DNA from 2 places in the Fictibacillus sp. 7GRE50 genome. Region 2 is predicted to be linked to the other one. Evidence: predicted binding sites of a transcription regulator. Region 2 holds the regulator's gene; the other holds the start of a gene.

Region 1 (4,103 bases), on a different contig from region 2:
TGAATACCCAGAATACCCATTTACCGATACGTTCGTTCAGTTTGTAACCAAACATCTTCGGATACCAGTAGATTAAACCAGCGAAACAAGCAAATACTGTACCTGCGATCAACACATAGTGAAAGTGAGATACTAGGAAGTATGTGTTGTGATACTGATAGTCAGCAGCTGCCATGGCTAGCATGACACCCGTAACCCCACCGATTACAAAGTTCACGATAAACCCAAGTGACCAAAGCATCGGGGTAGTAAATTGAATCTTACCCTTATACATCGTGAACAGCCAGTTGAAAATCTTAACCCCTGTAGGAATACCTATTACCATCGTTGTAACAGAGAATACCGAGTTGACTAATGCTCCTGAACCCATCGTAAAGAAGTGATGGACCCATACCAAGAAACTGTATCCTGCGATTAAAAGCATTGACCAGATCATGGCTTTGTAACCAAATAGCGTTTTTCTAGAGAACGTAGAGATGATCTCTGAGAACATACCGAATGCCGGTAGGATTACAATATATACCTCTGGGTGACCCCATAGCCAGAAAAGGTTCGCCCAAAGCATATCCATTCCAGCACCTTGCAGAGTAAAGAAATGGCTGCCGAATAAACGGTCAAACGTCATAAGTGCTAGTGCAACTGTAAGAATCGGGAAAGCGAAAATAATGATTACCATTGTTACTAGTGAAGACCAAGTGAACATCGGCATACGGAACAATGTCATTCCCGGTGCACGCATCTTAAGAATCGTAACTAAGAAGTTAATACCCGTTAAAAGCGTACCAATACCTGCGATCTGCAGACCGAGCAGATAGTAGTTCTGTCCAGGTCCTGGACTGAGCTCGTTACTCGCAAGCGGCATGTAACTCGTCCAACCTGCTGATGGAGATCCACCAATAACGAATGAGATGTTGAACAACATCGCACCAATAAAGAACGTCCAGAAACTAACTGCGTTTAAATATGGATAAGCTACGTCACGCGCTCCGATTTGCAATGGAACAACGACGTTAATCAAACCGATCAAGAACGGCATCGCCATGAAGATAATCATGATCGTACCGTGTGTTGTAAAGATTTCGTTATAATGCTGTGAGTCGAGGAACTTAGCCTCTGGAACCGCTAGCTGTGTACGCATTAAGAGGGCATCTACCCCACCGCGGAACAGCATCAATACAGCAGCAACAATATACATGATACCAAGCTTTTTATGGTCAACCGTTGTAAGCCATTCGTCCCACAACCATTTCCACTTTTTATATTTAGTAAGATAGAACAGGATACCCACCATCGTTAATACGATGGATGCGTCAGCACCATATATCATCGGGTCGCCTGTTACGAAAAATTCATCCCATTTCATATTGAAATGCCTCCTCTGTTAATGGGCATGAGAATCCCCATGAGACTCTGATTCTGATTCTTCCAGCTTCTTCATCTCTTCTTCACGCTTTTTCTTTTCTTCCTTCGCTGCTCTTGAGTGTGGAATCTTCTCTTCATAACCTAAGCGGTCGCGAGCATCTAACGCGTATTCAGCGTTTGTAGCATGGTCTACCCAATCTAAGTGAGTAGAAGAGAATGTCATTTCTTTCACGTGACCAGGAAGCATTAGCTTGTCATACTGCCCCTTTGTAAGTTCTGGAGCATCAGCCTTGGTTTCACTCGCCCATTTTTCAAACTCTGCATTAGACATAGCCATCACATCGAACGTATGATTAGTGAATCCTTCACCTGTGAAGTTGGAGTTACGTCCTTCATACGTGCCTTGCTCGTCAGCTTGCAGATAAAGCTCTGTCTCCATGCCAGCCATCGCATATTTCTGACCGCCTAACTGAGGTACCCAGAACGATGCCATCGAATCGGCAGAAGTAAGCTTGAACAAAACAGGACGATCTTCAGGAATGTGAAGATAGTTAACTGTTTCAATATTTTGCTCTGGATAAGAAAACATCCATTTCCAGTTTACAGATGTAGCATGGATCACCAATGGTTTTTGATCTTTAGACTCCTCTGGAGGCCCTTCTAAATAGTAAATACTCTTAACCGTTGGGATCGATAATGCAATAACAATGATAATAGGAATGATTACCCAAATCGCTTCAAGAAGATGACTTCCTTCATTATCTGGATCATAGCCTTTATGGTTTTTGCGATCACGATATTTATAAACAATAAAAGCAGTAAGTGCGTAAACAACTAGTAGGATAAATAACATAAACCAGATGGAATACATGATCAGATCCCTCTGTTCTGCTCCTACAGGTCCTTTTGGATCTAAAACAATCATATCGCTGCAGCCGCTAAGCATAAATACGGCCATCAATAACCCGAATGTAAAAAACGGCTTCAACCGTCGCATCACCAGGTCCACCTTCCTTTCTCTATTTACAAGCATTTACTTTTGCCTAATAAAAAACGAACCAAGAGTGATTATAGAGCATTGTGAATTAAATCACAATGTAAAACATAGGCAAAAATTTAAATGACAAAAACCTTTGCTTTCATAGTACCAGAATCCTAATAAATGTGACTCTATCCACAACAAATGTCACGATTACTTCAAATAAAGCTCACAACTTTATCACAGTTTTGACATAGAATGTTCACGATTTTGGAAGAGACTTCTTTCATTGGTAAAGAATCATGAGCTTTTTAAAAGTTCAGTTTTTACTTTTTACCCTAAATCCCACCAACGTACACCTGCCTATGTAAATTTTTCAAATAAAAAACGACCTTGCCCATATAGACAAGATCGCTCATTTTTTATATCTTATGCACTTACTTCAACTTGATTTTCGGTGTCATTGTAAACATTTGTATCAAGCTGATTTTGCACCTTACTTGTTAATAACCCTGATGTCATCGAACCACTTACGTTAACAGCGGTACGACCCATGTCGATTAATGGCTCAACTGAGATCAATAATCCTGCTAAAGCGATAGGAAGATCCATTGCGGAAAGTACAAGTATGGCCGCGAACGTTGCTCCACCACCAACACCTGCTACACCGAACGAACTTAGTGCTACGACTACTACAAGCGTCAACAAGAACGATGGAGACAACGGATCGATTCCAACTGTCGGAGCGATCATAACGGCTAGCATCGCTGGATAAATTCCAGCACATCCGTTTTGTCCGATCGAAAGACCGAATGAACCTGAGAAGTTTGCGATTCCGTCAGGCACACCCATGCTCTTTTGCGTACGAATATTTAACGGAAGTGCTCCTGCACTCGTACGAGAAGTGAAAGCAAAGGATAGTACCGGGAAAGATTTTTTCATATAAGTAATCGGATTTAATCCTGCAAATGTTAAAAGCAATAAGTGAATGCCGAACATGATTAACAAAGCTACATATGAAGCAATAACGAACTTACCTAGCTTTGCGATTGCATCCATATCACTCAGTGCAACTGTTTTTGTCATGAGCGCGAGAACCCCATACGGAGTTAGACGCAGAATCAACGTTACTACTCGCATGATAACCGCATAAAACGCATCAACAATCTTAGCAAAAAGCTCTGCATGCTCCTCTTGCTTACGTTTTACCCCTAAATAAGCAACGCCCAGGAATGCAGCAAAGATAACTACAGCGATTGTCGAAGTCGGACGAGCTCCTGTGAAATCTAAGAATGGGTTAGCAGGTAATAATGAAAGAACCTGTTGTGGAAGCGTCAGATCTTTTACCTCTGCAAACGTACCTTCCATCTGCTCACCACGAGCCGTTTCTGCATCTCCTTGCTCGATTTGCACCGCCTCGAGATCAAAAATCGTTGAAGTTGCAATTCCGACAACAGCTGCAATTGCAGTTGTACCTATTAATATACCGATAATCAATCCACTAAGTTTTCCGATATTTCCTTTTAAGTTCAGACGCGTAAACGCTGAAAGGATTGAAATAAATACAAGTGGTACAACGATCATTTTTAAGAACGTTACATAACCGCCACCGACTAGATTGAACCAGTCAGTCGATTTAGCAGCAACCTCAGAGTCTGCTCCATATCCGTACTGAAGTCCAAGTCCGAACAAAATCCCTAGACCGAGCCCCGTAAAAACACGCTTAGAGAAAGAAACGTGCTTTTTTTGCATGTAATACAAA
Region 2 (4,103 bases):
GAACACGAAGCAACTCGTAGAAATCGTTAAAAACGTTAAATATTTTATGATTGTAACGGCCATCGTTGGGCCAATACTAGAAGAGATCATCTTCCGAAAGATCATTTTTGGCTCTCTTCATAAACGCTTTAATTTCTTTATCTCTGCTTTGATCAGTTCGTTAATCTTTGCTGCTGTTCATGCGGACTTCACACACTTATTAATCTACACGGCAATGGGCTTCACGTTCGCTTTTCTTTATGTTCGGACCCAACGTCTTATCGTTCCGATCGCGGCACACGTTGCCATGAACACGCTCGTTTTGATCATTCAAGTATTATTTGCCGATAAAATCAAGGAAATGGAACAACAGCTAGAAACAGCGCAATTGATTATTGGAGGACTATTATGAAGACATCACCACTGTTTATGGCATTTTTATATCTAGGGATCGGAGTCGTCTTTACGTACTTAGCCGTTCATTACGCAAGCGAGTACGGCATGACAAGCTTCTGGACGATTATCACGATGATCGTAGCTACCTTCGACTACGCGAATGCCATCCGCTATTTCGCATTAAACAGCCACTTAAAAAGAAAAAAGAAGGAATAATATGGGGAAACTGCTTCTGATGGAGGCAGTTTTTTGTTTGTGTTGCACTTTGGGTGGGGCATTGTAGGGTTAGCCAATGGTCTGAGGTGGGATTGGACAGATTATTGGGTGAAATGGACAGATTATGTTGGAGATTGGACAGATTATACGGCCAATAAGACAGATTAAGCTTCGAATCCGACAGATTATCGAACCCAGCACCAAAACGAAGGCTGTTTCAGTACTTTAGCTGGCACCTGAATAGCCCGCAAGCCACTTCAAACGATGCTTACTGTCGACTTTTAAGAAAATACTGTCCACTTCTTGAGTTTTACTGTCCACTTTCGATGAAATACTGTCCACTTTTACAAATTTACTGTCCACTTACCCATTTTTACTGTCCACTCTCAATCACTGCACATTAACAACCACACAAAAAAGAGGATTCCCCACGTGGAGTCATCCTCTTTTTAATCATGATAAATAGCTTCTGTCTGTGCTTCTCGTTCTTTTACGAGTGCTTCGACTTCAGCTTTCATGCGTTTTTTATAAGCTGCCTTTGAAATGATGATGCTGATTTCGTATAACAAGATCAGCGGGAACGTAACCATTAAGTGAGACAGCAGCTCTGGCGGTGTAATCAATCCCGCTACTACTAAAATTCCAAAGTAGGCTACTTTTCGTATGCTCTTGAGGAGATCAGGTGTTACGATTCCGAGTCGAGTCAGAAACATGATCAAGACCGGGAACTGGAACAACAGTCCGAACGGCAGTGTGATGTTGAATAGGAATGAGAAGTATTCCTGAATTCCGTATTCGCCTTCTACACTAAGTGCCACGGCGACATTTCCCATGAAGCTGACAACGAAAGGGAAAAGAATAAAGTACGAAAATGCGAGTCCCGTTAAGAAGAGCATGAATGCGATCGGGATGTACATGAGCGTTACTTTTCGTTCGTTCTCATAAAGCCCCGGGCTGATGAATGCCCAGAGTTGGTACAACACCACTGGTGCGGATAGGACGAGGCCGATAAAGAAGGCAAACGTCATGTACACGTTCAGTGGATCGGTTAGATGAAAAGCGTTCATCTGAATGTTCTTTGCAATTGGATCACTTTGCAGATATACAATCACGGGCTTGGCTAAGAAAAATCCAGCGATCAAGAATACGAAGAAAGCTAGGATCGCCCACATGATGCGCTTTCGTAATTCGCCAATGTGACCGTATAGCGACATATTTTTTTCAGAGGTCATAGACAAACATCCTTACTTCTTCAGTTGTTCGCGTTCCTTTTTGCTGTCATCTTCTTCGTCCATCATGCCTTTTGTTGCATTCTTGAACTCGCGAAGCGTTTTACCTGCTGCTTTTCCTAGCTCAGGCAGCTTTTTCGGTCCAAACATAACAAGAGCTGCAAGTCCGATTACCGCGATACTTCCTGGTCCTAACATAACGATTACCTCCTTGGTTTAAGAATAGTTCTTCATAAAATAAACAAGTGATTGCAATTCAACAGCTAAATCGATGTGATGAACACGAATCTCTGGTGAGACGGTCAATCGTGCGGGTGTGAAGTTCAAGATGCCTGTTACACCTGCGCGCTCTAACTGATCTGCGATCGGTTGAGCCGCTCCGACTGGAACAGTCAAGATCGCAACATCAATACCTCGGTTCTTCAGCTCTTGCTCGATGTCTTCTGTGTGATAAATCGGAACTCCAGCAATTTCGCTGCCGATTTTAGCCTGGTCTACATCAAATGCGACTTCTATTTTGGTATTGTTATTTTTGGTGAAATTGTAATGTAAAAAGGCAGTGCCTAAGTTACCTACTCCGATTAACGCTACGGTAGTCGTTTCATCCTGGTTCAACGTTTTTGCGAAGAACGACAGCAGATAATTAACATTGTAGCCATAACCCTTTTTGCCTAATGCGCCGAAATAAGAAAAATCTCTGCGGATCGTCGCAGAATCTACTTTAACGGCTTCGCTTAATTCAGCAGAAGACACCCTTTGTTTACCGGAAGATGATAAGTTTTTCAAAAAACGATAATACAAGGGCAGCCGTTTTGCTGTTGCGTGTGGTATTTTTAACTGATCTTGATTCATATTTGGAGCCCTCCAAGTGTAGAAAGCTTATCTATTCCTATTGTATCATATTTTGTCAGGGCTTGAAGAACGTAGAAAGTCCCCATTCTTGCCTCCTGTTTTTGAGTGGAGGTATGTAGGCCCGATCACCATTCCCTTATCCGCTGCTTTACACATATCATAGACGGTTAACGCTGCTGCAGAAGCCGCTGTTAACGCCTCCATCTCAACACCGGTGCTGCCTTTCGTTTTCACTTCGACTTGAATGTTTAATTTATACATGCTGTCCGCCAATTCATCCCATGAAAAAGACAGATCAACGCCAGTCAGTGATAACGGGTGACACATCGGAATCCAGTCAGAGGTCTTTTTGGCAGCCATGATTCCAGCGATCTGTGCGACGGCTAGAACGTCCCCTTTTTTAAATCCGTTTTCTTTGATCTTAAGGAAGACTTCTTCAGAAACCGTTACCCCGCTTACCGCTACGGCTGTTCGGTGAGATGTTTCTTTTTCCGAAATATCAACCATGCGCGCACGGCCTTCTTCGTTAAAATGGGTAAACTCTGTCATAAAACCCCTCCTCATGATGAATATACACGAAACCGCTTTTATTGTCGTTAAGATTTTACTTGTAATTATTGCAAAATGTTGAACATTCCCTTTGTTGGCGCGAATCTCCAAACTACGCTACACTACTAGTTAGACAGGGTTATTTGTATTAAGGCTGATACATGATTGTTGAAAGTAGTTGATTTCCGCTCCAGGTGCTTCGCTTTCCGCGGGGCAGGCGGTGAGCCACATTCGTACGTTTCACGTATAAGTGTCTCACCTGCCCACCTGTCCCGCAGGAGTCTCGCACCTTGCACTCCAATCAACTTTACAATTAAGCAATAATTCCAATCATTTTAGGAAGCCATATAATAAAACCACCCGTTTTCAGAGGTGAAATTACAATGATTATTTTACAAGTTCAGGACGTTACGAAGTCTTTTGGCGCGGACGTTATTTTATCGAATATAAAACTAGAGGTTCAAAAGGGCGAGCGGATTGCGCTTGTTGGGCGGAACGGTGCGGGTAAATCTACGCTGCTTCGGGTGATTACTGGTGAGTATTCCTATGATTCTGGTCATGTCATGATTCCAAAAGACGTGAAGACTGGTTATCTTGCACAAGATGCGGGGCTAGATTCGGATGAATCGATCTGGAATGAGATGCTCTCTGTGTTTGACGACCTTCGTAAAAAAGAGAAAAAGCTGCGTGAGATGGAAGCGCGCATGGGCGATTCAGAAGTGATTGCGAATGAAGCAGAGTATGAGCGTCTCTTAAAAGACTATGATGCGCTGCAAGTTACATTTAAAGACGAAGGCGGCTATCAATATGAAGCGGAAATTCGTACGGTGCTTCATGGCTTTCAGTTTGCCGATTTTGATCGCGATACGAAGATCAACACAT

Evidence for each region. Region 2 encodes Rex, which represses fermentation and respiration genes when NADH is low (regulators of the CRP and FNR family bind a similar motif). Its sites were predicted from a motif close to TTGTGAAATATTTCACAA; they were not measured.
Region 1: a site for Rex is predicted at 2,441-2,458, ahead of qoxA (cytochrome aa3 quinol oxidase subunit II). Genes of this name have one in related genera too.

The regions. Positions count from the first base shown of each region.
Region 1 is NZ_JACZDW010000005.1:30,540-34,642, forward strand. Features, by position in the region: gene qoxB (cytochrome aa3 quinol oxidase subunit I) at 1-1,363, opposite strand, end outside; gene qoxA (cytochrome aa3 quinol oxidase subunit II) at 1,382-2,362, opposite strand; gene IHV12_RS18700 (L-cystine transporter) at 2,771-4,103, opposite strand, start outside.
Region 2 is NZ_JACZDW010000012.1:9,616-13,718, reverse strand. Features, by position in the region: gene IHV12_RS21895 (CPBP family intramembrane glutamic endopeptidase) at 1-391, shown strand, start outside; gene IHV12_RS21890 (YdiK family protein) at 388-591, shown strand; gene IHV12_RS22970 (hypothetical protein) at 625-759, shown strand; gene tatC (twin-arginine translocase subunit TatC) at 1,041-1,823, opposite strand; gene IHV12_RS21880 (twin-arginine translocase TatA/TatE family subunit) at 1,836-2,018, opposite strand; gene IHV12_RS21875 (redox-sensing transcriptional repressor Rex) at 2,037-2,672, opposite strand; gene moaC (cyclic pyranopterin monophosphate synthase MoaC) at 2,718-3,221, opposite strand; gene IHV12_RS21865 (ABC-F family ATP-binding cassette domain-containing protein) at 3,605-4,103, shown strand, end outside.